4 regions of the Ruminococcus sp. AM42-11 genome follow, and region 3 is predicted to be linked to each of the others. Evidence: riboswitches for the same ligand, from Rfam matches in the RefSeq annotation. Region 3 holds a riboswitch; each other region holds the start of a gene.
The links. Region 3 has a riboswitch for cobalamin ahead of DW904_RS09860 (ABC transporter substrate-binding protein). Riboswitches for the same ligand answer to the same signal wherever they lie in the genome.
Positions count from the first base shown of each region.

Region 1: another riboswitch for cobalamin. It lies ahead of DW904_RS08990 (sirohydrochlorin cobaltochelatase); the one in region 3 lies ahead of DW904_RS09860 (ABC transporter substrate-binding protein).
Region 2: another riboswitch for cobalamin. It lies ahead of DW904_RS18515 (hypothetical protein); the one in region 3 lies ahead of DW904_RS09860 (ABC transporter substrate-binding protein).
Region 4: another riboswitch for cobalamin. It lies ahead of DW904_RS01490 (cysteine-rich small domain-containing protein); the one in region 3 lies ahead of DW904_RS09860 (ABC transporter substrate-binding protein).

Region 1 is NZ_QUIO01000012.1:58,312-64,280, forward strand. It holds partial or broken gene DW904_RS08980 (heavy metal translocating P-type ATPase) at 1-1,529, opposite strand, end outside; gene DW904_RS08985 (metal-sensing transcriptional repressor) at 1,629-2,012, opposite strand; partial or broken gene DW904_RS25290 (DUF6783 domain-containing protein) at 2,172-2,282, opposite strand; partial or broken gene DW904_RS25295 (DUF6783 domain-containing protein) at 2,259-2,360, shown strand; cobalamin riboswitch at 2,432-2,608, shown strand; gene DW904_RS08990 (sirohydrochlorin cobaltochelatase) at 2,812-4,044, shown strand; gene DW904_RS08995 (hypothetical protein) at 4,180-4,788, shown strand; gene DW904_RS09000 (sodium:alanine symporter family protein) at 4,851-5,969, opposite strand, start outside.
Region 2 is NZ_QUIO01000042.1:3,324-9,292, forward strand. It holds gene hisD (histidinol dehydrogenase) at 1-851, shown strand, start outside; gene hisB (imidazoleglycerol-phosphate dehydratase HisB) at 848-1,435, shown strand; gene hisI (phosphoribosyl-AMP cyclohydrolase) at 1,563-1,907, shown strand; partial or broken gene DW904_RS24240 (VanW family protein) at 2,626-3,449, shown strand; cobalamin riboswitch at 3,553-3,726, shown strand; gene DW904_RS18515 (hypothetical protein) at 3,924-5,969, shown strand, end outside.
Region 3 is NZ_QUIO01000014.1:23,525-29,493, forward strand. It holds gene DW904_RS09845 (bifunctional hydroxymethylpyrimidine kinase/phosphomethylpyrimidine kinase) at 106-834, shown strand; gene DW904_RS23815 (hypothetical protein) at 813-977, shown strand; gene DW904_RS09850 (TIGR04100 family radical SAM protein) at 1,036-1,677, shown strand; gene DW904_RS09855 (inositol monophosphatase family protein) at 1,903-2,673, opposite strand; cobalamin riboswitch at 2,892-3,089, shown strand; gene DW904_RS09860 (ABC transporter substrate-binding protein) at 3,207-4,199, shown strand; gene DW904_RS09865 (iron ABC transporter permease) at 4,201-5,286, shown strand; gene DW904_RS09870 (ABC transporter ATP-binding protein) at 5,283-5,969, shown strand, end outside.
Region 4 is NZ_QUIO01000001.1:343,023-348,991, reverse strand. It holds gene DW904_RS01505 (N-acetylmuramoyl-L-alanine amidase family protein) at 1-161, shown strand, start outside; gene DW904_RS23420 (DUF3450 domain-containing protein) at 533-823, shown strand; gene DW904_RS01500 (C40 family peptidase) at 801-1,880, shown strand; gene DW904_RS01495 (GDSL-type esterase/lipase family protein) at 2,050-3,096, shown strand; cobalamin riboswitch at 3,188-3,376, shown strand; gene DW904_RS01490 (cysteine-rich small domain-containing protein) at 3,836-4,144, shown strand; gene DW904_RS01485 (phosphatase) at 4,268-4,981, opposite strand; gene DW904_RS01480 (BMC domain-containing protein) at 5,261-5,638, shown strand; gene DW904_RS01475 (EutP/PduV family microcompartment system protein) at 5,645-5,969, shown strand, end outside.

The sequences.
Region 1 (5,969 bases), on a different contig from region 3:
AGAGAGTCCATTGCCGGGAAGAGCCTGGAATTCTGTGACTTCCTGGGCTGTAAGACCAAGGCTTGCAGATTTTTCCAGAATGGCTTTCGCAAGAGGGTGCTCGCTCTTTTTTTCAAGGGCGTAGGCAATGGTGAGAAGATCGTTCTCAGACACGCCGTCTGCAGGGAGAATGTCAGTAACCTCCGGCTGACCGTTTGTGATGGTTCCGGTTTTGTCAAGGGCTATGATCTGAACCTTTCCGGCTTCCTCAAGGGAGACGGCTGTTTTGAAAAGGATACCGTTTTTGGCACCCATTCCGTTTCCAACCATAATGGCAACCGGAGTGGCAAGACCAAGGGCGCATGGGCAGCTGATGACCAGAACGGAAATTCCTCTTGCCAGGCGTAGCCAGCCTCATGACCGGTAAGCAGCCAGACAATAGTAGTTATAATTGCAATAGTGATAACAGCAGGTACGAAAACACCGGAAACACGGTCTGCGATTTTTGCAATAGGAGCTTTGGTGGCTGCAGCATCACTGACCATTTTGATGATCTGGGAGAGGGTGGTGTCTTCGCCAACGCGGGTAGCTTCACATTTGATAAAGCCAGACTGGTTGACTGTGGCTGCGGAGACAAGATCTCCGGCAGCTTTGTCGACAGGGATACTCTCACCTGTAAGGGCAGATTCGTTGACTGCACTGGAGCCTTCGATAATCACACCATCCACCGGGATGTTCTCACCAGGACGGACAACAAAGGTGTCTCCTTTTATAACCTGGTCAATGGGAACGGTGGCTTCCTGGCCGTTTCGGATGACAACGGCAGTCTTGGGAGCAAGCTTCATAAGACCTTTTAAGGCATCCGTGGTCTTGCCCTTGGAACGGGCTTCCAGCATTTTTCCAACGGTGATCAGGGTCAGGATCATAGCGGCAGATTCGAAATAGAATTCCATCATGTAGTGCATGACAAGTTCGGAATTGCCGTCAACCTGGGCTCTGGTCATGGCGAACAGGGCGTAGACACTCCATACAAAGGAGGCCATGGAGCCGAGAGCTACCAGGGTATCCATGTTCGGAGAGCGGTGCCACAGACTCCTGAAGCCACTGATGAAAAATTTCTGATTGATGACCATGACGATTCCTGCAAGAAGCAGCTGTACAAGTCCCATGGCGATATGGTTGCCATCAAACCAGGCTGGCAGCGGCCATCCCCACATCATGTGTCCCATGGAAAAGTACATCAGCACCAGAAGAAAACCTACTGAGGCAATAAGTCGTTTCCTGAGGAGTGGCGTTTCGTGATCTTCCAGGGCTTTCTCAGCATCAGAAACGGATTCCTTCTGGCCGGAAGCACCCTTCAGGCTGCAGCCGTATCCGGCTTCTTCTACAGCTGAGACAATGGCAGAGGCTGAGGCAGTTCCTTCCACTCCCATGGAATTGGTAAGCAGGCTTACGGAGCAGGAAGTAACTCCCGGAACCTTGTTTACCGCTTTTTCCACACGGGCGCTGCAGGCTGCACAGCTCATGCCGGTGACGTTGTATTGTTCCATAATAAATTCCTCCTTCGAATACAGTGTTTCGATACCAACGGACTGCTCTGCGCATTCGTACCTCCGCAGGCAGGTACACATTCGGAATACGCTGGTATCTCACTTCATTAGCTTCTGCAAAGTTGCAACCAGCTCATCAATGGTTTCGTCTTTACCATCACGGATATCTCTTGCCACACAGGTTCGGATATGATTGGCGAGAAGTTCCTTATTAAATGCATTCACAGCGGCATTTACAGCTGCTGACTGAATAAGAATATCGTTGCAGTAAGCGTCATTCTCCAGCATTCCTATAATCCCCCTTATCTGGCCTTCAATACGTTTCAGACGGTTTACCAGCTTCCTGCGCTCTGCTTCGGAACGATCGGTGTGCTTGGTACAACAGCAGGAACAGACCTTCTTGGTAGGTTCCTGGCTGGAAAGAGTTGCAGGATCGGCTGCGGTGTGGCTGCAGCAGGATTCGGATTTATAATCAGCTGTCATAGGCGGACTCCTTTCCTTATATACCCCGCCAGTATGTATTTGATGAAACCAATATATACCCTGGCGGGGTATTTGTCAATAAGTAATTCACAGAAAACCTGAGAATTGCGGCGCGAAACCATGCGAAAGCATGATTTCTGTGCATCGCGAAGCGTGTTGCTATGAACGGAGTGAATAGTAATCTGTTTGAAAAATTATTCCCGCAATCTGCACGCCCCACTTTGCGGTATATTTTGCCCGAATTCAGTTGCCGTAGCCCGCTACTGCGCCCTCATCAGGACAAAATCTCCCACAAATTGTGACGCAAATCTTGCAGAAAGCCTTTTTCAAACATACTCTAGTTCATAAAAAATACATAAAAAGTTCATAAAAAATATATAATAATATGGTACATATTAAATATCCGAGTCGAATATGTATAATGGTTATAGCGCGAAGGTTGCATCATGAACATGATGCGCAAAAGAGAATCCGGTGAGAGTCCGGAACGATGCCGTCACTGTGTAAGGGAACTGCTTCAGAGCCCACTGGGAAACCGGGAAGGGGGAGCAGTGTTGACCGAAGTCAGGAGAACTGCCTTGGCGTGGAATCTTAGGTCTGCGGTACACAGAACCTGTATTCTCATAACGATACATGAATATTTCCTGAATGTTTTTTGGAAGAAAAGTGTGTATATGAGAATGTGTGCAGTCGCAGAAAATGCGGCTGTTTTTATGCAATGGGAGATTGGTGATAGATTTCCCATGGGATTCTTTATACGTGATTCTATCCGGAAATACAAAAAAAAGAGGAAAAAGAAATGAAAAGAAAATCTTTATTAGCAATCCTTCTTGCAGCTTCTATGGCAGCAAGCATGACAGCAGCAACAGCAACTGTTGCATTTGCAGAGACAGAGGAAGCAGCAGAGGAGACAACAGACGATGCAGAAGCAGCTGATGACACTGCAGATGCAGATAAGGAAGCGGCTGATAAAGTAGCAGCACTTATCGATGCTATTTATGTTCAGGAGAGAACAGATGATACAGATGAGCAGTGCAAGGAAGCTAAAGAAGCATGGGATGCCCTTACAGATGCTCAGAAAGAGCTTGTAGAGGGAGAAGAGGCAAGTCCAGAGTATTTCGGACGTGACACAGGTGATGCTTCCAAGGATGATCCGCGTAATCAGGACGAGATCGGTGAGAATGAGCTTCTTGTAGTAAGCTTTGGTACTTCCTTTAACGACAGCCGTGCAGAGGATATCAAAGGAATCGAGGATGCTCTTGCAGAAGCATTCCCGGATTGGTCTGTAAGAAGAGCATTTACCGCTCAGATCATTATCAACCATGTACAGGCAAGAGATGATGAGAAGATTGATAACATGCAGCAGGCACTTGACCGTGCAGTAGCAAACGGTGTTAAGAATCTTGTAGTTCAGCCTACACATCTTATGCATGGTGCTGAGTACGATGAGATGGTAGAAGCTATTGATGCTTACAAAGATAAATTTGAATCTGTAGCAATCGCTGAACCAATGCTTGGTGAGGTTGGCGATGACGCTACCGTTATCAACGATGACAAAGCTGCTGTTGCTCAGGCAATCACAGATGAAGCTGTAAAAGAAGCTGGATATGACAGCATGGAAGCAGCTGCAGAAGATGGAACCGCATTTGTATTCATGGGACATGGTACTTCCCATACAGCAAACGTTACATATGATCAGATGCAGACCCAGATGGAGAAACTTGAATTCACAAACGCATTCATCGGTACTGTAGAAGGTGAGCCAGAGGATACAGCTTGTGATGAAGTTATCAATAAAGTAAAAGATGCCGGATTCAAGAAAGTAATCCTTCGTCCGCTTATGGTTGTTGCTGGTGACCATGCAAACAATGATATGGCTGGTGATGATGATGACTCCTGGAAGAGCATGTTCGAGGCTTCTGGAGATTTCGATGAGATTGACTGCCAGATCGAAGGTCTTGGAAGAATTGACGCTGTTGAGCAGCTTTATGTAGCTCATACTCAGGCAGCTATTGATTCCATCGCGAAATAATTATCCTGGTATAAATTGTTATTGCAACAGAACAAAAGCAGCTGCTCCTACACTGTGGGGCAGCTGTTTGAGTAATAAAACAAATACGGCACACACAAGTGTACCGTAAATAAAGAAAAAGCAAGGAGAGTTATTATGAAACGTTCATTAGTCATTTTATTAACAGCTGTAAGTATTTCCGCTATGACAGCAGGAACTGCATTCCCGGCATTTGCAGAAGCCACAGAGGCTGAGGCAGAGGAAACCACAGATGGTGCAGAGAATGCCGCAGACAGCGAACTTGAAGACGGTGTTTATGGTGTAGAGTTTGACACAGACAGCAGTATGTTCCATGTAAATGAGGCTTGCAACGGAAGAGCTACCCTCACTGTAAAGGATGGTAAAATGACCGTTCATATTACTCTCGTTTCCAAGAATATTGAGAATGTTTTCCTTGGAACAGCAGAGGATGCACAGAAAGACGGTGCCGAACTGATTCAGCCTACTATTGATAAGGTAACTTACAGCGATGGCATGACAGAGGAGGTTTATGGATTCAATGTTCCAGTAGAGAAGCTTGATGAAGAATTTGACCTGGCAATCATTGGTAAAAAGGGCAAATGGTATGACCATAAGGTAAGCGTTACGGATGTGCAGGAGCAGACTGAGGAAGAAAAAAATGCAGTTGAGATCGGTGAGGAAGAGAAAAGCGAAGATGCTGATACAACTACAGATGCAGCTGCCGAGGAAGAGAATAAGGATTGATCAATAATCTGAAAGGGACATCACATGAGCGAAAACGGTTCATGCGATGTCCCTTTTTATATTTATTTTGTTTTGCCCTCACCGGCAAAATATTCTTTTGTCAGCTTCACAACTGTACCGGAAAGCAGGAACAAAGCAATCAGGTTGGGAATTGCCATAAGACCGTTAAATGTCTCGGCAATGCTCCACATCAGTCCAAGGTTGGCAGTTGCGCCAAGGATGGCAACCAGGGAATAAATAACCATAAAAGGTTTGATCACTTTTTCAGAGAACAGGAACTCGATGCAGCGGGCACCGTAAAGTCCCCATCCGACTGCTGTGGAAAAAGCGAAGCAGCACATGGCAACTGCTGTAAAAATGGATACCCAGCTTCCATATGTAGAAGTAAATCCAAGGATCGTAAGCTCTGCGCCAGCTGCTTTTCCATAATCAACAGCAACGCCGCTGCAAAGGATAACCAGTGCAGTCAGTGTACAGATCACGATGGTATCTGTAAAGACTTCGAAAATACCGAACATACCCTGTTTTACAGGCTTTTTGGTATCTGCACACGCATGGGCAATGGATCCGGTACCAAGACCAGCCTCGTTAGAGAAGATACCACGGGAAACACCTTTTTTTAAACTTGTGAACATACTTAAAACAATGCCGCCTGTTACAGCTCTGGGCTGAAATGCCCCTCTGAAAATAGAAACGAATACAGCTGGTACATTCTGAATGTTCAGAAGGATAACTCCCAGTCCGAGAAGAATGTAAAGCAGAGCCATAAATGGGACCAGCTTTTCGGTGACATGGCCAATTCGTTTGATTCCGCCAAGAAGGATCATGGCGATCAGAATGGCAATTATGATTCCGATGATTAGGTTGGAAGTAGAAACGGCGCTTTCGCTGATCACGTTATAATTCAGCAATGCAGAATTGATGGCAGTGGTGATAGTATTGACCTGTGTAGCGTTACCGGTACCAAATACAGTGAGCACGCCGAATGCTGCGAACAGATAAGCCAGCCAGTGCCATTTTTTGCTAAGACCGTTCTTGATGTAATACATGGGACCGCCTACCAGTTCACCGTTGGCATTGATCTCGCGGTAGTGTACCGCCAGAGTAACCTCAGCATATTTGGTACACATGCCAAACAGTGCAGAAACCCACATCCAGAATATGGCTCCGGGACCGCCGAT
Region 2 (5,969 bases), on a different contig from region 3:
ACATCGTTATGACCACACCTCCTGGAAAAGACGGTAAAGTAAATCCCTCCACTCTGGTTGCTGCCAAAGAAGCAGGCGCTGATGAGATCTACAAAGTTGGTGGTGCACAGGCAGTCGGAGCACTTGCTTATGGTACTGCAAGCATCCCAAAGGTAGACAAGATCGTAGGACCTGGCAACATTTTTGTAGCCCTTGCAAAAAAAGCTGTTTATGGACATGTGAGCATTGATTCCATTGCTGGTCCAAGTGAGATCCTTGTCCTTGCAGATGAAATTGCAAATGCACACTATGTAGCTGCAGACCTTCTTTCCCAGGCAGAACACGATGAGATGGCTTCTGCAATCCTTATTACTACCAGTACAGAACTGGCACAGAATGTAGAGAAAGAGATTGAAGGTTATCTGAAGGTTCTTTCCAGAAAAGAGATCATTGAGAAATCTCTGGAAAATTTTGGATATATCCTTATTGCAGAAGATATGGATGAAGCGATTGAAGCAGCGAATGAGATTGCATCTGAACACATGGAAATTGTCACTAAGAACGCTTTTGAGGTAATGATGAAGGTGCGAAATGCAGGCGCTATTTTCATTGGAGAGTACAGTTCTGAGCCTCTTGGTGATTACTTTGCCGGACCAAACCACGTTCTTCCTACCAACGGAACAGCTAAGTTCTTCTCTGCACTTTCCGTCGACGATTTTATTAAGAAATCCAGTATTGTATATTATTCCAGGTCTGCATTACAGGAAATCCACAAGGACATCATCCAGTTTGCATCCTCAGAGCAGCTAACTGCACACGCCAACTCCATTGCAGTCCGCTTTGAAGAGGAAGATAAAAAGGAGCAGTCATGACAAGAGAAGCTACTGTTGAACGAAATACAAAGGAAACTAAAATTGCCATAAAGCTGAATCTGGACGGAACCGGAAAAAGCAGTCTGGATACAGGTGTGGGATTTTTCGATCACATGTTAGATGGCTTTACCCGCCACGGACTTTTTGATCTGGATATAAAGGTGAAGGGTGATCTTCAGGTTGACGATCATCATACCATTGAAGATACAGGAATTGTTCTTGGCACAGCTATTAAAGAAGCGGTTGGAGACAAGAAAGGAATCAGGCGTTACGGAAGCTGCATCCTTCCAATGGATGAGTGTCTTGTGCTTTGCGCCATTGATCTCGGGGGACGCCCGTATCTTTCCTTCGAAGGTACGTTTACCAGTGAAAAAATTGGAGATATGTCCACAGAAATGGTGAAGGAATTCTTTTACGCCATTTCTTATACGGCAGCCATGAATCTTCACATTAAGGTTCTAACACCGGGAAATAATCACCATATGGCAGAAGCCATGTTCAAAAGCTTTGCAAAGGCGCTGGATATGGCGGCAGCTTATGATCCTCGTATTACAGATGTGCTTTCTACGAAGGGAAGTCTCTAAAGGCAGAACAAACAGAATTACAATTAAGACGATATGATATATGCCACTTGTTTTCATTTTTTTCGAATTGAGCATGAAAGCAGGTGCATAATTGCAGAAGAATTTTTCATAAAGGAGTATTAAAAATATGGAACAGAACCAATTAAAGTCCAAAATGTCCTGGTCAGATTTCAAATTAAACAGTGACGGCATGGTTCCGGTTATTGTGCAGGATTACAAAACAGACGAAGTTCTTATGCTTGCGTACATGAACGAGAAAGCATACCTTACCACTCTGAAGCTGGGAAAAATGACTTACTGGAGCCGCAGCCGCAACGAGCTCTGGACCAAAGGACTAACCTCCGGTCATGTTCAGTATGTGAAATCATTGACTATTGACTGTGATAATGATACAATTCTGGCAAAAGTAGAGCAGGTAGGGGCTGCATGCCATACCGGAAACCGGACATGCTTTTTTACCCCATTGCTCTAAAGCCTGTTTGAAAAAAGATTTCTGCAATCTGTACGCCCCACTTTGCGGTATATTTTGCAGAAAGCCTTTTTCAAACACGCTCTAAAAAGACTGCAAAAGGTAAAATTATTACATGAAAAAACAAGTGAAAAACGGTGTGATCAAAGTTCTGATCCTGGTTCTGATTCTGGCAGGTGCGTATGGGCTGTGGTGTCATTTTCTTACAGATAATGTAATCTGGAAGAAGCTTAAAATAAACGGCATAGCCATTCAGGGAATGACCAAAGAGGAAGCCATTGACGCAATTTCAAAAGATTTTCAGGAAAAATATGAGAACACACAGATGACCATTACCCTGAATGGAAAGAACTTTAAGGTATCCATCTATCCTGTTCTCGGTCTTGATGTAAAATCAATTGTAGAAAGTGCCTATGCTCTTGGACATGGTGCCTGGTTTACTCATGGAACTGACCGCATCGAACTGATGAACAGCAAGACAAAGGAAGAAGTCACCCTTATGCCAGAAGCCCGAAACAAAGACGAACTGGACACGCTTCTGGAGGATGCTGGAATTTCAAAGGGATCCACCACTATACAGACTTCCTGTGAACTTACAGATACAGAGCTGGTTATCACTAAGGGAAAAACCGGAATCGGTCCGGATATGGATGCATTGAAAGAAGCGATTCTAAAAGCAATTTCCATAGAAGATTATGAAGCTGTTATCGAATGTCCTACTATGAAGACACCTCCAGAGGAACTGGATCTGGAAGCCTATTATGAAAAGATACATACAGAAGCCACAGATGCTTCTCTGGGGGAAAATAATGAAATTATTCCGGCAGTTACCGGAATTTCATTTGATGTGAAGTCAACTGCAAAGAAGCTGGAAAAAGCAAAAGAAGGGGCAGTGATCACCATCCCCCTTGAAATTACCCTGCCCGAAGTTTCTACAGAAGAGATAGAAGCCCTTCCTTATCTGAATCTTCTTGGTACTTATACTACATATGGCGGCGGTACTGAAAACCGTGTTGCCAATTTGAAGCTTGCCGTGGAAGCCTGTGATGGAGTGGAACTTCAGCCAGGACAGATTTTTTCCTACAACGATACTTTAGGTCCACGTACAGAGGAACGAGGGTACAGGGAAGCAACTGTAATTGTAGGAGCGAACATGCCCAGGATATCGGAGGCGGAATCTGCCAGATTTCCACTACGTTGTTTATGGCATGCCTGCAGTCTGATCTGACCATTGTTGAGCGTCATAATCACGCTGCCCGAATTGATTATGTTGAGGATGGTCTGGACGCAGCAGTGGTGTGGGGAGGTCAGGATTTCCGTTTTCAGAATAATACTGCTTATCCAATTAAAATTGAAGCCTCTTACGATGAAAAAGAGGAAGCCGTAACGGTATCCATTTACGGAACCAAAACTGACAATAATACGGTAGAGATTACTACAGAGCATTCCGATCCAAACACCTGTAAAACCTACCGCAGTGTCTACGATGAGAATGGAACACTTCTCCGCACAGATGAAGTCGGGTACAGTAAATACAAGCAATAACCCTATAAATCTATTGATTTCGACATAACGGTCTGCTATAATGAGGTGAATTGAATAAATCCGTTTTCAGTGCCAGACATATCTGTCTGCTACAGCGTGCAGATTGTGGGAATGTTTTTTCAACACGCTCTAAGAGGGAATCAGGTGAAAGTCCTGAACGATCCGGTCACTGTAAACAGGGAGTAGAATCCAGTGAAACCATTGGTATATTGCTGAGAAGGATGGATTCTGTGTTGATCTGTAAGTCAGGAAACCTGCTGAATTCGTTTAATGAAAGCTTCCGAAGAAAGTACTTCATTCTCATTAATATATTTGATAATACAATATATTGAATTTTTAGTGCCTGTTTTCTCAGAGGAAGCAGGCATTTTTTTGAAATAATCCTGTCAGGATTGCCCATTGTACAAACAGGCTCCAGAAGCAATTGGGATTTATTCAGATTATAAAATAATAGGAAGAATCGAGGAAAAAGAAATGAAAAGAAATTCAAAACGCTTTCTTGCACTGTTCCTTTCCGTCGCGATGACGGTCACTCCTGCTGTACTTACACAGGCAGAAAATGAGGATGCAAACGTACAGGTTTCTGTTACACCAACTCCAGAAACAGAGGCGGAGAAGACTGCTGTTGCTGCTGAGACTCCTGTGCAGGAGAACGCAACAGCTGAGGAAGAAAACACTGACACTACAGTAACTCCGGCAGCAGTGGATGCCTCTGCTGTGGAAGAGACACCTGCTGCTACAGAAACACCTGCCTCTGAGACCACTCCTGAGGTTACTGCATCACCTGCTGAAGAAAGCAAAAATGAGGAAGCAGAAGCTCCACAGCCTACAGCTGCACCAGAAACAACAGAAGAGGGCAAAACCGAAGAGACAGATAAATCAGAAACAAAGCCAGAGGATCTGAACCCAGATGGTTCCAACATGACCATTGACAAGGAAGATAACAGTGCATATAAAATGCTTAAAATCAAAAGCTCTTCTGCTGAATTAAATGGTGATAAAATTAAGATAACCCTCAATACTGACGGAAAGAACTATGAGAAGCTTTATCTTGGTTCTAAAGAAGATCCTGACGAAGCAAAAAATGCAGCAGCAATCGTTGGTACAGAAAATGAAGATGGTTATACTTTCATTTTTGAGGTTCCTGCCAGTGAACAGGTCCAGACTTTCAGCATCGTACCATTTTCTGTAAAAAATCAGAAATGGTACACAAATATGGCTTTGAAACTGAACGTTCCAGGAATGAAAGCCCCGGAACCAACAGCTACTCCAGAGCCAACTGCAGCCCCTGAGCCAACTGCCACTCCACTGCCAACTGCAGCTCCAACCCAGGCACCAGCCCAGAATGAGATTACAGATGCCGGAATCAAGCTTGTAAAAGAAAACGGTGATGAATTTGCAATGTTCGTAATCACCGGTTCCACTGTAAAGGTTTCGGAGGATAAATATATTGTCACACTTTCTACCGCAAAACAGAATTATGACATGATCTATCTTGGCAGTGCCAATGACTCTGATAAAGAAGCAAATTCCATCAAAGGAGTAGAGAACAGTGCAGGAGGCTATACCTACACCTTTGAAGTTACTGCAAGCAAGGAAGCTCAGACAATAGCAGTCGTTCCTCATTCCAAGAAGAGCCAGAACTGGTACGCAAAGGGTATATTGACGATTACCGTACCGGCGGTTCCAGGATATGGAGAGGCTGCTCCAACACCGGAACCAACTGTTTCCCCAGAGCCTACCGAGGCACCGGTTGAGACTCCTGCACCAACTGAAACTCCAGTGCCAAGCACAACTCCGGAAGCAACCACCACCCCAGAGCCAACAGCAACCCCTGCTCCAGGCAGCTGTGCAAGCGGAATTTATAATATTACAGTAAACTCCAGTTCATCTATGTTCCGTGTAATTGACTGTGTGCTCACTTCCAAAAACGGAAAAATGACAGCTGTTCTTACTTTAAGCGGAACTGGTTACGACTATCTATGTCTGGGAACAAAAGAAGAAGCTGCCGCAGCCGATTCCTCCACCTGGGTTCCATATGTGGCAGACGCAAATGGCAAATATACATATGAGATTCCTGTTGAAGCCCTGGACAATGGAATTGCAGTTGCTGCTTTTTCCCACAAAAACCAGATCTGGTATGACAGGATCCTGACTTTCCAGTCCGGCACTTTGAATAAGATAGGTGACGTACAGGATGATCCGCAGCCAGACACTGCTCCTGACACAACAATCACAGCAACTCCTGCACCCACTGCAAAACCAAATAAAAAACCGACAGCAACCCCTACACCAACAGCAACTCCAAAGCCAGACAAGAAACCGGAAGAGGAATCCAAATACGAATCTGACTTAAGCGGCGGAACAGCATCTGTAAACAGTTCTACTACATTAGCAGATGGAACCTATACTCCTGACAGCTTCTCCTGGTCTGGTGGTTCTGGAAAGGTCAGCATTTCCTGTAACAAAGTTACGGTAACAAATGGTCAGGCATATGCGACTATTGTATTCAGCAGTGAA
Region 3 (5,969 bases):
CTGTCCCCTCTAAAAAAGTTGAATTTGGATATTTCTGTACATACACTTAGGTGATATTTTATAATATAAACGAAAAATTTACAATAAAAATCAGGAGTGATATATTTGAAAAAAATAGCGGTAATTCAGGATCTGTCAGGGCTTGGAAAATGTTCCCTGACAGCGGCAATTCCGGTGATCTCGGTGATGGGCGTGCAGGCGGTACCGCTGCCAACAGCAGTACTCAGCAACCAGACTGGTTATCCTTCCTATTACTGTGACAATTATACAGAGCACATGGAACAGATCATGGATGAATGGGAGAAACGGGGATTTTCCCCGGATGGAATCTATACAGGATTTCTGGCTGACGAGGAGCAGGCTGATAAGATCCTGGATTTTCTCAGAAGGTTCCGGAAAGAGAAGACCATGGTACTGGTGGATCCGGTTATGGGAGATAATGGCAGTGCTTATGGAATTTATACAGAAGGTCTGCGGGAAAAGATGCTTCAGCTGGTGGGAAACGCCCATGTGATTACGCCCAATCTTACGGAAGCGCTGCTTCTTTTATATGGGAAAGAAGGGATGGAAAAAAGATATGCCAGCCTTTTGGAACTGGATGGAAGGAAAAGGCTGGAACAGATCGGAAAGATTGGGGAGCAGCTGAAAAAAGAATATGGCTTACAGGCAGCTGTAATTACTGGTGTGGAGTCTCAGACCGAATTGTGTGTACATCAGATGGGAAATCTGGTAGTAGAAAATGGTCATTTATTCTGGTGCTTTGCCCCAAAAATAGGCGGCAGTTATTCTGGAACAGGAGACCTGTTTGCTCGGTGCTTAGTGCCGGTCTGGTGAAAGAGATGTCCATGATGAGCTGTGTAGAGCTGGCTGTGAATTTTCTTTCCAAGGCAATTGCCCAGACGGTACAGGAAGGCACAGACCGGAATGCCGGAGTCTGCTTCGAGGCATATCTTGGGGAATTGTGTAAGGATTTATGAAGAAAATTGGAGAACCGTTTCAGCTGGCATAAGTAGGAAAGAAAAGGAGAGTGTAATAATGGCAGATATCGTATATTGTTATAATGATGAGGTGTATTTCAATCTGACAAATAAATGCCCTTGCAACTGTACCTTTTGCATCCGCAACAATGGAGATTCGGTAGGTGAGGCAAAAACTTTATGGTTTGACAAGGAACCAACAATGGAGGAGATTTATAAAGCAATTGATGCTTTTGATTTTTCAGGATACAAGGAAGCGGTTTTCTGTGGCTATGGAGAGCCTACCATGGCGCTGGATAAGCTGATCGCCGTCAGTGAGTATATGAGAAGCAAATATCCGGCACATTTGGACCGCGATGGGAAGCCCTGTCCGGGAATCAAGCTTCGTCTGAACACCAACGGTCTTGGAAATCTGATCAATAAGCGCTCTATAGCGAAAGAGGTCTGTCAGGCAGTTGATATTGTTTCCATCAGTTTAAATATGCCAGATGCCAAGTCCTACAACGAAGTGGTACGCCCGGCTTACGGCGAGAAAGCCTTTGATGCCATGCTGAAATTTGCGCAGGATTGCAAAAAATATACAGAAAATGTGAAATTCACGGTTGTAGACTGTATCGAGGAAGAAAACGTTGAGAAAAGCCGTAAAGTGGCAGAGAAGCTTGGAATTCCGCTGAGAGTACGGGAGTATACGGCGGAATAAAATTGAGGAAAAAAAGACATCAATGCAGATGCATCATAAAATCAGTTGGAGACACTTTCAAATGTGCGCTGGATTTATCTATGAGATTTTATGAAAAATGGAAAAATCTGCATTGGTGTCTTTTGATATCTGTAGGTTATTTTTCTGCATTTGCAAAGCATTTGAACGCAGATAAGCAAGTAGCGAAGCGGACCTGGAATGTCCGCTTTACATGCCAGACCTGTTTTATATTAGGCGTCGCAAAATTTCCCGGAACTGGGGTACACAGGCCAGTATATCCGAATTCTCAAGATAAGGCGGCTCTTTATTTTCCCAGTCCGTGATGGTACCGCCAGCTTCTCTTAAAATAACGGTAGCCCCGCTGTAATCCCAGGGCTTCAGATTTTGTTCCAGATAAGCGTGCTGCCTGCCGCAGGCTACATAGCAAAGGTCGAGGGCAGCAGAGCCGGTGCGCCTGAAATCTGCACAGTTCATAAAAATATTGTAAAATATCGGGAACAGTTTCTTTGCCCTGTCTTTTTCATAAGGAGAGGAGCCGAAAGACACCACAGCATCTTTGAATTCCGGCTGGTCGGACACATGGATAGGAGTTCCGTTCAGATAGGCACCTTCCCCTTTGGCACCGTAGAAGAGTTCCTCTGTAAAGGGATTATAGACCACTCCGAAAGTGATTTCCCTGTTTTCATAAAGTCCCAGAGAAACTGCGCTTAAATGATAATCCCGGATTAAATTGGTGGTTCCGTCAATGGGATCCAGAATCCAGTAAGATTTCCAGGAATCCAGTCCAAGGTTCTCTTTCTCCTCAGCAATCAGTGCAATGTCCGGAAATTCTTTTCCAAGAGCTTCCTTCAGGTAATTTTGTACGGCAACATCTACGTTGGTAACGTAATCGGCAGCCCCTTTTTCGGTAACCTTTTCGTGAGTCATTTCCTGGAGGATCAAGGGCTTGGCCTGCTTGACCAGCTCTATGATTCTGGCTTGGTTTTCTTTATTCATATCAGTATACCTCCTAACGTATGTCAAAAAATTTCAATAATTTGTGTGGCCTAGAGAAAATTTACCATAAACGGAAAGAAAGGGCAAATGAAAAATTAAGCAGTAAAAAACAAAGTGCTTTGCGACAGGGTTACTAAGATATTTTTTGGCTGTGTCAAAAACATTGTTAAAGAAATATCTTTACTTTATTTAAGGGGTAAGTTATAATAATTCTGCTTAAAAGAATAAATGTGCCAAGTGCTGAAAAATATATAAAATTTGTACTGTTTTCAGAAGAGGGAATCAGGTGAGAATCCTGAACGATCCGGTCACTGTATTCAGTTATGCCACATTCATATCCATTGCATTTTTATGTGAGAAGGGAATGGGGATTTAAGCTGTAAGCCAGGAAACCTGCTTGGTTCATAGAAAGAAACTTCCGTGTAAAGTGCTGTCTTTCGTATCATGTTTTTTTGTGATGCCCGCTTTTTCATGGAAGCGGACTTTTTTCTTTTAAAAACAAAAAAACAAAAGAAAAAATAAGGAGAAAAAGCATGAAAAACATGAAAACAGCAGCAGGAATGTTATGTCTGGCAGGAATTCTCAGCCTGGGAATGGGAACAACTGTATTTGCGGAGGATGGAGACAGCCATTATCCCGTAACAATCACAACCTACAATTATGAGAACGAACCGGTTGAAATGACTTTTGAGAAAGCTCCGGAGAAAGTATTTGCATATGCAAACTCCAATATCGAAGAGCTTCTGGCACTTGGTCTCGGTGATAAGATCGTAGCTGCTTACGGTCTGGACGGTGATGTGCGTGAGGATTTAAAAGATGAATTTGACAAGATTCAGTATATGGATACCAAGCCATCCAAAGAGGAAGTTGTTGCAATGGAGCCTGATTTTATTGCGGCATGGTATTCTTCTTTCAGTGATGACTGGCTTTCGGATATAAGCTTCTGGCAGGAGAGAGATGTAAATACATACATGTCCCTGAACAGTGCTGCAAAGGGACCGGCTTCTGAGTTCCCACGTACAATTGAAGACGAATATGAAGATATCCTGAACCTTGGCAAGATCTTTGATTGCGAAGACAAGGCAGAGGAAATCGTTGATCAGATGAAGGGTGAGATTGATAAAGTAAAAGAGCATGTAGAAGGAACAGACCCGTTATCCGTAGCAGTTCTTGAGGATGAGGGAGATTCCTTCCGTGTATATGGAACAGAGACACTTGGCGGAAATATTCCGGAGACACTTGGTGCAGAGCTGAAGCTTGGTGCAGAGAACTCTGAAAACGTTGGTGCAGAGGATCTGATCGCAGCTGATCCGGATGTATTATTCATGATCAACTATGATGGATTTATGACAGCTGATGAGGCAATCGCTGATATTACAGATAACCCTGCATATGCAAGCCTTTCTGCAGTTAAGAACAACAAAGTATTCTCTGTAAATCTGAACGAGGTATACTGCAGCGGTGTCAGAACCTATGATGGAATTATGACATTTGCAAAAGCATTATATCCGGATCTGTACGAATAAAATGAAAAGAAAACCGGATTTTAAAAATGGAATTTTTCATGGAAAGCCGATCTATGTGCTGGCGGTGATATTACTGACTGTGCTTCTGGTGATATCCATTCTGACTGCAGTTACCATTGGTTCTGTAGATCTTTCTGTGAAAGATGTGTATAGTGTAATTTTGTATAAAGTATTTGGAATCGGGGATCCGGAGGTTTATGGTGTAGGAGCCATGTCTGATATTGTGTGGTTTATCCGCCTTCCCCGTATTCTTCTTGCAACAGCCGTTGGCATGGGTCTGGCAGTTGCAGGTGTGGTAATGCAGGCCATTGTGAAAAATCCGATTGCAGATCCGTATATTCTGGGTATTTCCTCTGGTGCATCTCTTGGTGCAACAGTGGCAATCTTTCTTGGAGTTGGAGCCGTATTTGGCTCCAACTCTATTGGAATCTGCGCATTTATCGGAGCCTTCCTTATTTCTGTACTGGTACAGATCACTGCAAATATAGGAGGCCGGGCAAATTCAGTCCGACTTCTGCTTGCAGGTACAGCACTTGGAAGTGTGTGCAGTGCATTTTCAAACTTTGTTGTCTATATTGCGGGCGACAGAGATGGAATCCAGACAGTTACTTTCTGGCTGATGGGAAGTCTGGCAGGTGCGAAATGGGAAAATCTGGCTGTGATTATTCCCTGCGTTTTTATAGCAACCCTGTTTTTCTGCACCCAGAGCCGTATTCTCAATATGATGCTGCTTGGAGATGAGGTATCCATCACATTAGGAACTGACCTGCACAGATATCGTCAGGTGTATCTTGTAGTGACAGCACTGTTGATCGGTTTTGTGGTATATTCCGCAGGTATCATTGGATTTGTAGGACTCATTATTCCTCATGTGGTACGAATGTTCTTTGGAACCGATCACAAGAAAATGCTTCCACTGTCAGCACTTAGCGGTTCCATTTTCCTGATCTGGGCAGATGTTGCTTCCAGGATCATTATTCCCAAGAGTGAAGTCCCAATCGGAATCCTGGTATCCATGATCGGAGCACCTTGCTTTATTTATCTGCTGGTACGCAGATCTTATGGATTCGGAGGTGAGAAATCATGAAACTGACAGCTTCTGATATCCATGTGGAGCTTGGCGGAAATGAGATTCTTAAGGGAATTGACGCAGCCATAAAGGAAAAGGAATTTGTAGGAATTATAGGACCAAACGGAAGTGGAAAAAGTACATTGCTGAAATGTATTTACCGTGTACTGAAGCCAGATACCGGTGTGATCATGTTGGATGGAAAACCGCTGAACGAATATAAGGTAAAGGATTCTGCAAAAGCACTGGCAGTGGTGTCCCAGCACAACTACTATAATTTTGAATTTTCCGTACAGGAAATTGTAATGATGGGAAGGGCTCCTCATAAGAAAACCATGGAACGGGATAATGCCGAGGATTATAAGATCGTGGAAGAGTGTCTGGAAAAAGTGGGAATGCTTCCCTATCGGCACCGTGTTTTTTCCAGTCTGTCTGGCGGTGAGCAGCAGCGAATCATTCTGGCAAGAGCTCTGGCGCAAAAAACTGACTGTCTGATCCTGGATGAGCCTACCAACCATCTTGACATCAAATACCAGCTTCAGCTTCTGGATATTGTAAAAAGTCTCGGGATTACCGTAATCGGTGCTTTGCATGATCTGAATATTGCAGCAGCATATTGCGACCGGATCTATGCCATGAAGAACGGTCGTCTGGTGGCTTGCGGAACTCCGGAAGAAGTCATTACAGAAGATTTTATACAT
Region 4 (5,969 bases), on a different contig from region 3:
CCTTGTATTCCGGATACAGTATTTTTAATTATCATCCATCTGTTGGAAACTATATTCGAAATGGTAACTATCTGAGATGGAATGGAAATACACTTTCTGATCCGGATGGTTATTATAATATGACAGCAGATCAGATTCTGTATGACCTGTTTGGAAAATAATAATTATATGGAAGAGAACCAGTGGAAACGCCGGTTCTCTTTTTTATGCTATAGGAAATTACGTTGGAATTCCCTATAGCATAAAAAAGCCCTGCCGGGCAGGATCCAGAAGCGGCGGAAAGGTAGATGTCGCTTATAGCGACCCGCCGCAGGCGGAGAATCCTGCAAAGCAGGATTCTTTCTTGTGGAAAAAAGCTTAATTCAAACGAATATATTACGAAATGTTACAGAAATTTAAAATTTATTGCAAATTAGGGTTGAAATCTTTGCAAGGGTGTGTTAATATGTAGCAAGATTGAATGAAATATTGCAAACATATTACAAATTAAGTTATTTTAGATTATCAAAATGATTAACGAGGGTGATGAAACATGAAGAAAAGAATTGTATGTCTGACACTGGCAATTTTAATGTGCGGCTCACAGGTTGTAAGCGTAATGGCTGACCGTGAGAGCGATTTAAGAGAAGAGCAGGCCTGGACAAGCCAGCAGCTGGATGCTACATACGCACGCATGAGTGCCCTGTGGGATCAGAAGCAGCAGCTTGAGAGCCAGATCGAATCTTTGAATTCTGATCTTGTAAATGTAATGGTTTCCATTCAGACTCTTGAGAGTGATATCGCTTCCAAGGAAGCAGAAATTGAGAAAACACAGGCGACCTGACCAAGCTCAGAATGCCAAGGATAAACAGTACAGCGCCATGAAGAAACGTATTCAGTATCTTTATGAAAAAGGTGGAAACAATGCATGGTTCCAGATGATGTTAAATGCAGATAACCTTGCAGACCTTCTTACCAGAGCTGAATATACACAGCAGATGTATGAGCAGGACAGAGAGAGCCTTCAGAAATATGCAAGAACGATTGAGGAGGTTCAGAAGTTAGAAGATCAGTATGAGCAAGAGAAAGCTGATTTTGAGACCATGAAGGAAGAATATGAGGCCCAGCAGTCTAACCTTCAGTATCAGTTGGATGTAACTCGTGCAAACAGTGCTGATTGCGAGAACGAGATCGCATATGCACAGCAGCAGGCTACTGAGTATGCGAACCTTCTGGAACAGCAGCAGGCAGAAATTGAGCAGCTTGAGGCAGAGCGTATTGCCGCAGAAGAAGAGGCAAGACGTCAGGCAGAGGCCGCAGCAGCTGCAGCAGCACAGGAAGCAGCTCAGAACGGAGATAATTCCTCAGAAGATGTTCAGTATGATGAAGATGGAAATGTTGTAAGTGGTTCTTCTGATGGATCTTCTGATTATGAATACGATGAGTATGGTAATGTAATTGATACTGACAATACAGTTGATTACAATTCCGAGGCAAGCAGCTCCGACAGTTCCTCAGATAGTTCTTCTGACAGTTCATCAGCCAGCAGTTCTTCAGGTTCCGGCTCTTCTGTTGTATCCTATGCAACACAGTTTGTTGGAAACCCATATGTATGGGGTGGAACAAGCCTTACCAGTGGTGCTGACTGCTCTGGCTTTGTGCAGAGTGTATATGCAAACTTTGGCGTAAGTCTTCCAAGAACATCTTATGAGCAGCAGAATGCCGGATATGAAGTATCCTATGCGGATGCTCAGCCAGGCGACCTGATCTGCTATGGCGGACATGTTGCAATCTATATGGGAAATGGACAGATTGTCCATGCATCCAATGCCAGAGATGGCATCAAGGTCAGCGATAATGCTGCATACAGAACGATTACTTCTGTAAGACGTCTTGTGTAATCTGAATAAATGAATTTGTGAGCCCTTTCCGGAGATGAAAATCCGGAAGGGGCTTTTTACTGAAAATAATGTGGAAAAGCAAAGAAAAAAGAAGTATAGTAAGAATAAAAGTATTGTCTGAAAATCGTAACATAAATATTTCGTATAGCCAGATGAGAGGTGGAGAAAAATGCTTAGCCATTATCAGATGAAGGAAATTCCATATTTAAGAATATTAGGAAGAACGAATGGCAGTCTGGAACCGGTAACACTATTTTGGACCGCTTCCGGAATTGAACTGAATGTAAAAGCAACAGAAATATGGGTGAAAATCCGCTCCGATTATGATGTTTTTGAGCCATGGGTGGATGTGATCGTAGACGGCGTATTGTCCCAACGGCTTATGGTAAATAAGGGAGAACAGGAAATCTGTCTTTTCCGTAATATGGAAAGGGATAAGGTAAGAAATGTAAAGCTTCTTCGTGATACTCCTGCGTTTCCCACAGATGAAAAAACATTGCTTCAGCTTCTGGAGGTTGAAACTGACGGTGAGTTTTTACCTCTTGAAACACCAAAGCTCAGATTGGAGGTAATAGGGGACAGCATTACCTCTGGTGAGGGCGGCAGCGGTGCAGGAGAAGAAATGACATGGAATTCCTTTTGCTTCAATGCCGTGGATAATTATGCATATATGGCAGCAAAAGAACTGGGCGCGGTGTACAATTGCATCAGTCAGAGCGGCTGGGGCGTTTTCTGTTCCTGGGAAGGCAATGAGCAGCAGGCAATCCCGCTATATTATGAGCAGGTGTGCGGTCTTTTAAATGGAGAAAGAAACAAACAACTGGGTGCTATGGAAAAATGGGATTTCCAGAAGTTTCAGCCTGATGTGATCGTAGTGAATCTGGGGACAAACGACAGCAGCGGCACGAAGAATATGGACAGAGTTGGAAAGGCTGTGGAAGACTTTTTGAGAAAACTGCGCGTATGTAATCCAGAAAGCTATATTCTGTGGTGTTATGGAATGCTTGGAGATGAGATTTTGCCTACGCTTGAGAAAGCGGTGGGGAATTATAAAAGAAAAACAGGGGATGAGCGCGTGGAATTTGTGAAGCTTCCGGATACACAGGAAGGAGAATTTGGATCAAGGCAGCACCCAGGGCACAGATCTCATGAAAGAACAGCGAAAATCCTGGTGGAGAAGATTCAGGAAAAAATGACGCTGCTGGTCACGCCGTGACTAGCAACACCAGGTTGATAAAAAAATAACAAAAATCCTTCCAAAGGGTTGACAAAGACAGTGACCGGTGGTACTATGATGTTAGTATAATTCCATAGTGAACATATTAAGTGCTGACAGCTATAAGCTGGCAGAAAGAGGGAATCAGGTGAGAAACCTGAGCGATCCGGTCACTGTAACAGAGGAGCGAATCTCATAGTCCATTGTGCTTACGCATGAGAAGGAGAGAGGAAGTGATGATTCTGGAGCCAGGAAACCTGCTTGGTATGGCGAGGTTAAACTTCCGATGAAAGTGTAACAACCAGTTTTGGGGAATCCGCAGCCCTGAGATGTTGTCCGCTTTTGTGAGTGGACATTTTTTATGGAATGATCGCCTGTTCAGAAGAATTATACAGATTAAATGGCAGGCGATACTACTTCGGATGAAACCGTTCCCTCCGCGTATATATGAACGGATCATATTCTACCCCGGAGTAGCATCGCTCCCTCTTAAATAATGATGATTCAGAAGCCGCATATGCGGTATTTTTTTACACTTTTCCTGAGCCTGTTTGTAGAATTATTCCCGTAATCTCCTGCAGGGTGTGACGCACATCTTACAGAAAGCCTTTTTTAAACACGCTCTGGCCGTATTCTATTCCTGTAAGCGGGATTCTTTTTTTGCATTTGATTTTGGGGCATTACGAAATAGAATATAAAGAATATTTTGTTTTGAGCTGTATGAGATAAGGAGAGAAATATGGAGAAAAAATATTGGGAAGATAAAGAATACGCTTATTTCAGTCATAAGAAATGTGAGTATTTTCCATGCCATAAAGGAGCTGATCCAGAGGACTTTAACTGTCTGTTCTGCTATTGCCCGCTTTATGCCCTTGGAGACAAATGCGGCGGAAATTTCAAATATAATGAGAAGGGATTTAAAGATTGTACGAATTGTCAGCTACCTCATAAGAAGAAAAACTACGGTTATGTGACAGGAAAATATCAGGAACTTGCTGCGATGATGCAGAAAGTAAGAGAAGCAGATCATAAAAATGAAAATGAGTAATCAAAGAAATAAGTATAAAAAACTCTCCGGAATATATACGAAGTTAAGCTTACGTATTTATATTTCTCGGAGAGTTTTTGCGTAATGCAAAATTCCATTGGAATTCTGCAAGCTGGATCCTTTTTATCGTATGCTTAACAGCATCTTTAATTTCGGAATCTGGTTGTTGAGAATCAGACCCTCTGGAAACATAGCATTATGAACGAAATCAGCGGCATAAGTGAAGTCTCCAATATGCTCTGTTCCATGACTGTCACTGGAAAGCACGATTGGAACCAGATACTTCCGGCAGCAGGACAGGATCTGCGCGCAGTTGGCATGGGTATCGCCCCGATATCCGTAAGGTGCCAGGGAAGCTTCGTTGATCTCAAGGAGAACACCGTTTTCACCGGCAGCCTTTACAACTGCGTCGTAATCTATGTCATACTGGGGATTATCAATGTGTCCCAGGATCTTTATAACCGGATTCTTCATTACGTTCAGAAAAGCAGCAGTATTTTCTTCCCTGGTCTTTGGCCGGAAATTCTGATAATGCATGCTGGCGATTGCGTAGTCCAGCTTATCAAGAAGCTCCTGTGGCAGATCTGTTTTTCCATCGGTATCCAGAATGTTCAGTTCAATTCCATATAATAATTCCACATCGAAACGCTTCCTGGGCGAATAGATCAGGCTTCGGAAATAAGAAGAAGTTCCGGCAGCCAGAGTGGCTGGTCCGTGGTCTGTGATTCCAAGAAGCTTCAGCCCTTTTTGAGAAGCTGCCTTTGCCATGTCGCTGATGGTGCAGGTTGTGCCGTGTCCGCTGGCAATGGAATGTGTGTGTATATCAGAAAGATACATAAAATCATCTCCTAGTCAAGATTACGTGAATATATGCAGCTGGTAATTTCACTATAAAAGTGTTTTGAAAAGCCATTTACAGTTAACTTTAGTATGCCAGAGGGAAAAAAACATGTCAATCATAAATAAGAAAAAACAGAGAAAACAAATAAAAACAACATTGTACTACAAGAAAAACCACATATAACATGCCAGGAAATGTTGCTTTTTGTTGACACTTGGAAATCAGAAAGGTATAATCAAATCAGATTATAAAAACTCTTTATTCAGGAGGAGAAAATGGGATACACAGATAATATGTCTCCGGAAATGAAACAGAGAATCGTACAGGAGCTTGTACCAGGCAAGCAGATTTCCCTGGCACATATCATTGCCAATCCGGATAAGATTCTTTACACCAAGCTGGGCCTTGATCCGTCGCTGGACTACTCAAGAGCGGCCATTGGGATCATGACTGTAAGTCCGGCAGAAACTGCTATCATTATGGCAGATATTGCGATGAAATCATCTGGCATTGAACTGGGATTTGTTGATCGTTTCAGCGGAAGCCTGATCATCACAGGTACTGTGTCGGAAGTAGAAGCTTCTACTAGCGCAATTCTGGACTATGTGGGAAATAAACTGGGCTTTACTTTATGCCCCATTACAAGGACTTGACAGAATATGAGGAAACTTGTTCTGATCGGTCGCAGCGAGGCTGGAAAAACTACTTTGACCCAGGCCCTGCGTGGTGAAAAAATACATTATCATAAAACACAATATGTAAATAATTTTGATGTGATCGTAGATACGCCAGGAGAGTATGCCCAGACGAAAGGTCTGGGACACGCCCTGGCGTTGTATACATATGAATCAGATGTGGTAGGGCTGCTGGTATCTGCCACGGAACCGTATTGCCTTTTTCCACCTTGCATTACCTGTATGGCCAACCGTGAAGTAATTGGAATTGTTACCAAAATCCACAATCCGGATGCAAATGTAAAACTTG